2 regions of the Haliea sp. genome follow, and region 2 is predicted to be linked to the other one. Evidence: predicted binding sites of a transcription regulator. Region 2 holds the regulator's gene; the other holds the start of a gene.
What was found. Region 2 encodes FNR, which switches genes on or off when oxygen is low (the NO sensors DNR and NnrR bind a similar motif). Its sites were predicted from a motif close to TTGATNNNNATCAA; they were not measured.

Region 1: R3E49_RS06185 (DUF1302 domain-containing protein) is a predicted target of FNR. The motif match lies at 1,947-1,960, and genes of this name have one in related genera.

Annotation. Positions count from the first base shown of each region.
Region 1 covers NZ_JAWKZJ010000002.1:569,697-573,083, forward strand. The annotation lists gene R3E49_RS06185 (DUF1302 domain-containing protein) at 7-1,866, opposite strand; gene R3E49_RS06190 (pyridoxamine 5'-phosphate oxidase family protein) at 2,053-2,523, shown strand; gene R3E49_RS06195 (universal stress protein) at 2,498-3,244, opposite strand; gene R3E49_RS06200 (Lon protease family protein) at 3,234-3,387, opposite strand, start outside.
Region 2 covers NZ_JAWKZJ010000008.1:51,079-54,465, reverse strand. The annotation lists gene ccoN (cytochrome-c oxidase, cbb3-type subunit I) at 1-176, opposite strand, end outside; gene R3E49_RS14420 (Yip1 family protein) at 231-833, opposite strand; gene fnr (fumarate/nitrate reduction transcriptional regulator Fnr) at 950-1,708, opposite strand; gene R3E49_RS14410 (helix-turn-helix transcriptional regulator) at 1,795-2,994, opposite strand; gene R3E49_RS14405 (DUF1631 family protein) at 2,991-3,387, opposite strand, start outside.

The sequences.
Region 1 (3,387 bases), on a different contig from region 2:
TTAGGTCTAGAACGCCACCGAGAAGCTGAGGGAGACAAAGTCACGGTCCTTCAACTCGTCATAATCCGCCCCGAAGAAACTGGTGTAGGACAGATCGGCGCGGTACACGTTGAGGTAGTCTGCCGTAACACCCACACTCAAGGCTATACGGTCCTCGACAAAGTTCGGTGCTGGCGAATTGCCCCGTACATCGTGCGACCATGCCATATTGGGCGTCAGGTTGATACCTGCCATCACGTCGGTGTATTCGAGGCCGGCGCGCACCCGGTAACCCCAGGAGAAGTCATCGGTGAAGCCATCGTTGGTGCAGTAGTCGCCGTTGCTGTTGGGACGAATACCGGCGAAGGCCTCTGCCGCGGGGTGGGAATCACAGGCGATGGGGGACCCGGGCCACAGGGCAAAGTTGCTGGCGAAGGGCTCGAAATCACCCACGCCGTAATTGGGCGAACGGCCGTAGTTGATGCTGTCGTCCATACCGTTCAGCCACACGGCACCCACCTCGCTGGCGAACGACAGACGCTGCGCCCCGAGCACCTGCTCGAAAAACTTGATGAACGTCATCTGGAACTGGGTGTAGGACACGTCGTCGTAGCCCGCAACGTAGCCACCGGGCCCCTGCTCGAGCGAGCGCGACAGCATGCGCGACCATTCCGCCGCCGTGCCCAGCGCCACTGCCTGCAACAGGTCCGTGGTGTTGATCTGCAGCGGGAAGTCGGGACGGTAGCTCAACTCACCGGATACCGCCCAGTCGCCCACATTGGTCGCGAAGGTCAGGCCCCAGAGTTCAATATCTTCGGGGAACTCGAAGAAAAACTCGGGGTTGGCACCAAAGTTCACCGGCAGGCCGAAGCTCTGTGTGGCGTTGGTGGCGCTGAAGATCGGGGTGCGGCTGTGGTAGTTCATGTAGTACAGGCCGAACTCGGTGCCGTTCAGTTCTTCCACGTAGTAGCGCAACGCCAGGCCCCATTGCCCGGAATCCGATGCCTCGTCATCCGCGCCCCGGGGCAGGATCAGGCCGGCGGCCTCTGCCTCGCCATCCGGGATGGCATTGGAAATGGTGAGGTAGTCGCAGCCGCCGCCGTAGGGGTCCGCGGCGTTCCAGTAGGTGCCGCACTCATCGAGGATGGTGCGCTGCCAGTCGTACTGCACAAAGCCTTCCACGCTGAGGTCGTAGGTGAGGCCGTAGTTGGCGTACACCATGCCGACGGGCAGCAGCGCTTCCTTGATTTCCGAACCCGGCTTGCGCAGGGCGGTAACGTCGAAGGGGTTGATGACGTTCACACCGTTCTGGATAAACGTGCTTTCGCCCCAGCTCAGCACCATGTTACCGGCCCGCAATTCCAGCGGACTTTCACCCAGCTGGAAACTGCCGTACACGTAGTAGTCGAGAAATTCGATGCCGCTGTACTGCGCCAGCGACTCGAAGTCCGAGGTATCGAGCTTGCGGTTGGGCTGGTAGCCGTTGGCCGCGTGGCCGTGGGGCACATCGCTGGTGCCCACTTCGTGGTCGTACCAGTACTTCACGCGGGTGAACATGCCGTAGGTGTCCGCCGCCAGTTCGAGGTCGTGGATACCCCGTACCTGCAGGGAGAACATGTCGCCGCGGTCGTAGTTGAGGTTGCCGTCATCCGCCACGCTGGAAGACGCTCGACCACGCCCATCAGTGTTCCCCGGGGACAATACGCCGAGGTCGGCGGCCTCCGTGCGCCAACTTGCGCCCACAGAGATGTTCGAGGAGAAATTGCCTTCGAAGGGCCCCAGCTGGAAGGTCTGGGACGAAGCGGGAAGTGCCATGCCGGCGGCCACCAGGGCCAGGATCAACGTGGATTTACGGTGCGGAATAAAGCATCCGGGCTGTTTTTTCACAATCAGCGCTCCTGCTGTCTTTTGTTAGGATTTATCTTGGCAATAGGATAGCAGTATCACCCGGTATCGGCACAGGAATGTTGCTCAGGATCAATTTTTGCCCATATCGCAATATACCGCGTGCAGCCATTCACGCTGGGGGACAAGGGCCCTATACTGCAGGCTGGCAATGGATTGAAGATGCTCATGACACCGACGTTGAAGGGACCCTGGTCCCTCGAGGACACCTGCGAATTTCTGCGCGAAAGCACCTTCCCGCTGCGCCTTGCCAGCACCGGGACCGACGGCTACCCGCGCGTGGTGTCGGTGTGGTACGCATTCGCTGACACTGCGCTGCTGTGCGTTTCCCACCGCAAATCGGCGCTGGTGAAACTGCTGCAACGCGACCCGCGAGTTGGCTTTGAAATATCACCCAACGAGCCGCCCTACCACGGGGCCCGGGGCCAGGGTCGGGCCAGCATGACCCCGCTGGGCGACAGCGATCTGCTCGAGGTGCTGCTGGAACGTTATCTGGGGCAGCAGGAATCGCGCGTCGGCAACTGGCTGCTCTCACGCAAGGCAGAAGAAATGCTGATACGCGTGGAACCGGAGCGTATCTTCACCTGGGACTACCGGCAGCGGATGGCCGACGTCACGCCGGATCCGGCAGCACGATAACCGGCACCGGAATCCTGGCCAGCAGCTGCGCATCTTCATCCGCCAGCACCTTGAACTCCGCGCGATGCAGCAGCAGTGCGCCGCTGCTGGCACGCTGCAGTTGCTGTTCAAGCGCTCGCGCCGAGCGCGCCTGCAGCGCCTCAACCGCGGTGCACAGCGGTAGCTGCAGCAGTTCCGACGGCACCGGCTGTGAGAGCACACGCAGCGGCCCGGGGCGCAACGGCGCCCTCTCGTCGTAAACCAGCACCGTACAGGGCGCCTGCTGCAGCAGCGCGCGACAGGTGGAACCCAGCCGCACACCACCGCAGTAGGCGGACAGCCCGGCCTTGCCCAGCACCAGCATATCGGCGGGGCCGACCTGCGCCAGCGTGGCGGCGACAACGCCGCCGCGGCGCACCTGCAGTGAATAGCGCAGGCTGCCACCGCCCGCCGCGGATTCCAGGGCGCGGTTGACCTGCTGCAGCTGCCGCGACAGCGTGGCCTGCATCCCGGTGACCGTCAGCGGCCTGGCCAGCCCGGTGCGCGCGCCGACTTCACGCGCGAAGGGGAAGTCCGCTGAACGAAGCAGGTTCTCGTCCTCCACATACAGCGCCACCAGCTCCGCCCGGTGCGCATGCGCAAGCTCTACCGCGGCCCGCAGCGCCGCCAGGCTGTGGCGAGACGCATCCAGCATGGCGAGCACGCGGCGCGCCTGCTGTTGCTGCAACGCCTCACTGTTCATCGTCCGCCTCCTCGCTCGAGGGCGCGGCGGCCGCAGCACTATCATCATCCGCGCGCGCCGCCTTGACCACAGCGGAAAACGCCGCGAGCCGCCGGGTGACGCGCTGCTCCAGCTCGGACGGCTCCAGGCCGGTGAGCAGTGTC
Region 2 (3,387 bases):
CGCCCGAAGCTGGTCCAGGGCAGGTCGAAGTTGAGGATGGGGAAGGCGAGCTGGGCGGCGATCAGGACGCCAACCAGCATCCCCACGATACCCCACACGACCGTCATGATGGCAAACTGGCGAACGACCTTGTAGTTGTAGGTCGAGTGCTCCAGTGCAGCGTTGAGTTCACTCATGTCTTGTTTCCACTGTCAGTAATGTCAGGCAGATCGCCCGCTCGATAAATGCCTTTACACATCGGTAAATGCTGGCCCTGCGCCGAGATCCCAGAGGAACACCGTGGTCACCAGCAGCGATACCAGGATAACCAGGCCGACACCGACCACGGCGGTAGAGAACAGGAAACCCCGCTCCTCCGGAATATTCATCATGATGGGGATGCCCAGGTAGAGCAGATACACAGACCAGCTCACCGCTACCACCCCAATCAGCAGGTCGACCCAGAGCAGGGGGTAGAACCCCGCCGCGCCGAAGACAAACATCGGTGTAGCGGTGAGACCCGCGACCACGATGCCCTTGGCGAAGGATGTTTCCGCCCCATAGGTGCCCGCCATCCAGTGGATGAAGTAACCCACCGCGACGACGCAGCCGACCATGGCGAAGTAGAACAGGATGCAGAGTTGTAGCGCGCTGTCATAGGTCAGGCGTATGGCGGGCCCGTTGCCCACTGTCCAGCCCACGTCGGTGGTGCCGAAATACCAGGCAACCGCAGGAATCAGGGCGAGCACCCAGGGGTAGAGCACCAGGATGTTCTGGCTGCTGGTCGGCAGGCCGGCAACGCTGCGCCACTGGGCGCCGGGTTTGGTCAGAAGACCGATCGTGTGCTGGATCATGTGTTTTTTTTCTCCCCAAAGAATGACTGGTGCCGGGCACAGGCGAAGTGTACCGGGCCGCTCGCCCGCGGCCATGATGCAGATCAAGAATCGGCGGGGTCTTCCCGCTTGAGGTGTCAGTTGGCGATGTTGGCTGCCAGCTGCAGGGCTTCCTGATCCAGGATTTCGATTTCCTTGTTGTCGACGCAGAGGATGCCGTTTTTCTGCATCCTGCTGAAGACCCGGCTGATGGTTTCCACGGTCAGGCCCAGGTAGTTGCCGATATCCACCCGCGACATGGGCAGGCGGAACTGGCTGGCGCTCAGGTTGCGCCGCGCGTTGCGGCTGGCAATGCTGAGCAACAGGGTGGCGACGCGCTCGTCAGCGGAGTTTTTGCTGAGCAGTGTGATCAGCAGCTGATCCTCGGTGATTTCACGGCTCATGAGCTGGAACAGGTGGCGCTGAAGGCTGGGCATGGAGGCGCTCAGGCGCTCCAGGGAATCAAAAGGTATGGCGCAGATGGCCGAGGTCTCCAGCGCCCGCGCCGAGGAGGCGTGGCTGTTGTTGCTGATGCCGTCCATACCGAGGATTTCGCCGGGGAAATAGAAGCCGGTAACCTGCTCGCGACCGTCGCTGGTGGTGCGATAGCCCTTTACGGCACCCGAGCGCACGGCGTAGATGGACTGGAACGGAGTACCTTCGTGGTAGAGCAGTTCGTTCTTCTGCAGCGGCTTGCTGCGCTGGATGATGTTTTCCAGCTGTTCCAGGTCCTGGTGGTTGATGGCCAGTGGCAGGCAGACTTTGCTGAGGCGGCAGGTTTCGCAGTTGACCTTGTACTCGTGGGTGCACGAGCGCAAGGGCGCAGTTTCACTGACATCTTGCAGGCGCATGGACATGCGTGACTCCCCTGGTTTGTAACGCGCAGTATAGTGTATTTGACAGGGCTACTGAACCTCTGTGGGCCAGCTCGCAAAACGATTTCCTAGCCCAGCGAGGCCACACTTTTCAGCACCAGTCGCACCAGTTCCGCCTGCCGCGAAACGCCGGTTTTGGCGAAAATGGACTTGAGCTGGGCACGGGCGGTGTGCTGCGAGATATTCTGTGCCTCAGACACCTCAGCGAGGCTCAGTCCCCGCGACAGCAGGATGGCAAGGTTGGCTTCGGCAGGGGTGAGGTCAAACAGCTGGCCAAGGGTGCCCTGAGAGCTGGGCTCATTCAGGTCCGGGTCGGAAATGAACACGGCAACGCAGGGGCTGGACTGGCCCTCACCCCACTCTGAAACCGGGACCGGGCGCAGTACCAGCCCCAGCTGCGCCCGATCACCGCCGCGCGGTACGCGCAGGGCACGGATGACCGACGCCTCGCCCCGGTGCAGGGCCTTGATGATGGTGTCCAGTGCGGTCTGCAGCTCGCGATTCTTGTCCCGCCCTTCAATGACCAGGTGTTGTCCACGTACGCTGAGGCCGTTGTCGCCCTCCAGAAGCGCGCGTGCGACGGTGTTGGCGCTGAGTACGCGGCCCTGCTCGTCGAGCACGATGGTGGCCACCGCCAGCTGTTCCACGGCGCCGGCGTACAGGTTGCGCTCCGAGGCGGTGCGCCCCAGGGTGGCATACAGCTGGATGGAGAGACGCAGGTGGGGCGCGATGCGGGCAATGGCAGCGCGCTCGTCGTCGTTGAAGGGCGGCTCAGTGTGGCGCCGGGAAAATCGCAGGCGTGCCAGCATCCCTCCGGGCTCCACCGTGTCCAGGCCGAGAATGCGAAACAGCCCCGCGGACTTCAGGTAGTGCTCGTAATACTCCGAGGCGACCAGCTCATCGTCGCTGAGAATGTCCTCCAGTGCCACCACCTTGTCGGGCGGCAGATTGACGAACGGGTCCAGCGCGAAAAACTGTTCGCGGTAGGCGGTGACCTCCCAATCTGCCGGGTCGGAAAGCGGCCGGGCGGCGGTGCCGTCCGCCGCTGGCCGCACACTGTTCAGGATGACGCCGCGATCGTCTTCTGCGGGTGGCCGCAGGACCAGTGAGACCACCTGACACTCAACGAGGCTGCGTAGCAGGGGGAGCGCTGAGGACCAGGGCGGGTTTTCCAGTGGGCCGCGGTACAGGGCCGCCACCAGGTCATCATAGGCAGCGGGCACACCGCCGATCGATGCGACGTCCAGCGGATCGCTCCGCGGGCTCATTTTTCGATACTCGACAGATCCATGGTGACCTCCGCAAGCGGTTTTGGTCGTCCAATACCCCAGCCCTGCAGGTAGTCAACACCAATTTCCTGGAGTTTGCGAATGATGTTCTCATTCTCTACGGATTCGGCAATGGTTTCCTGTCCGAGGAAGTGGGCGAGGTCGTTGATCGAGCGCGCCATGGCGTAATCGTTGCTGTCCTGGTCGATGCTGGTGATGAAGCTGCCGTCGATCTTGACGTAGTCCACCGGCAGCTCGCGCAGGTAATTGTGGCTCGCCAGCCCGGTGCCAAAGTCATCGATGGAGAACTTGCAGCCGATATTGCGGAAAGCCCGCACGAAATCCGCCGCTTTCACCAGGTTGGAAATGGTGCCGGTTTCGGTGATTTCGAAG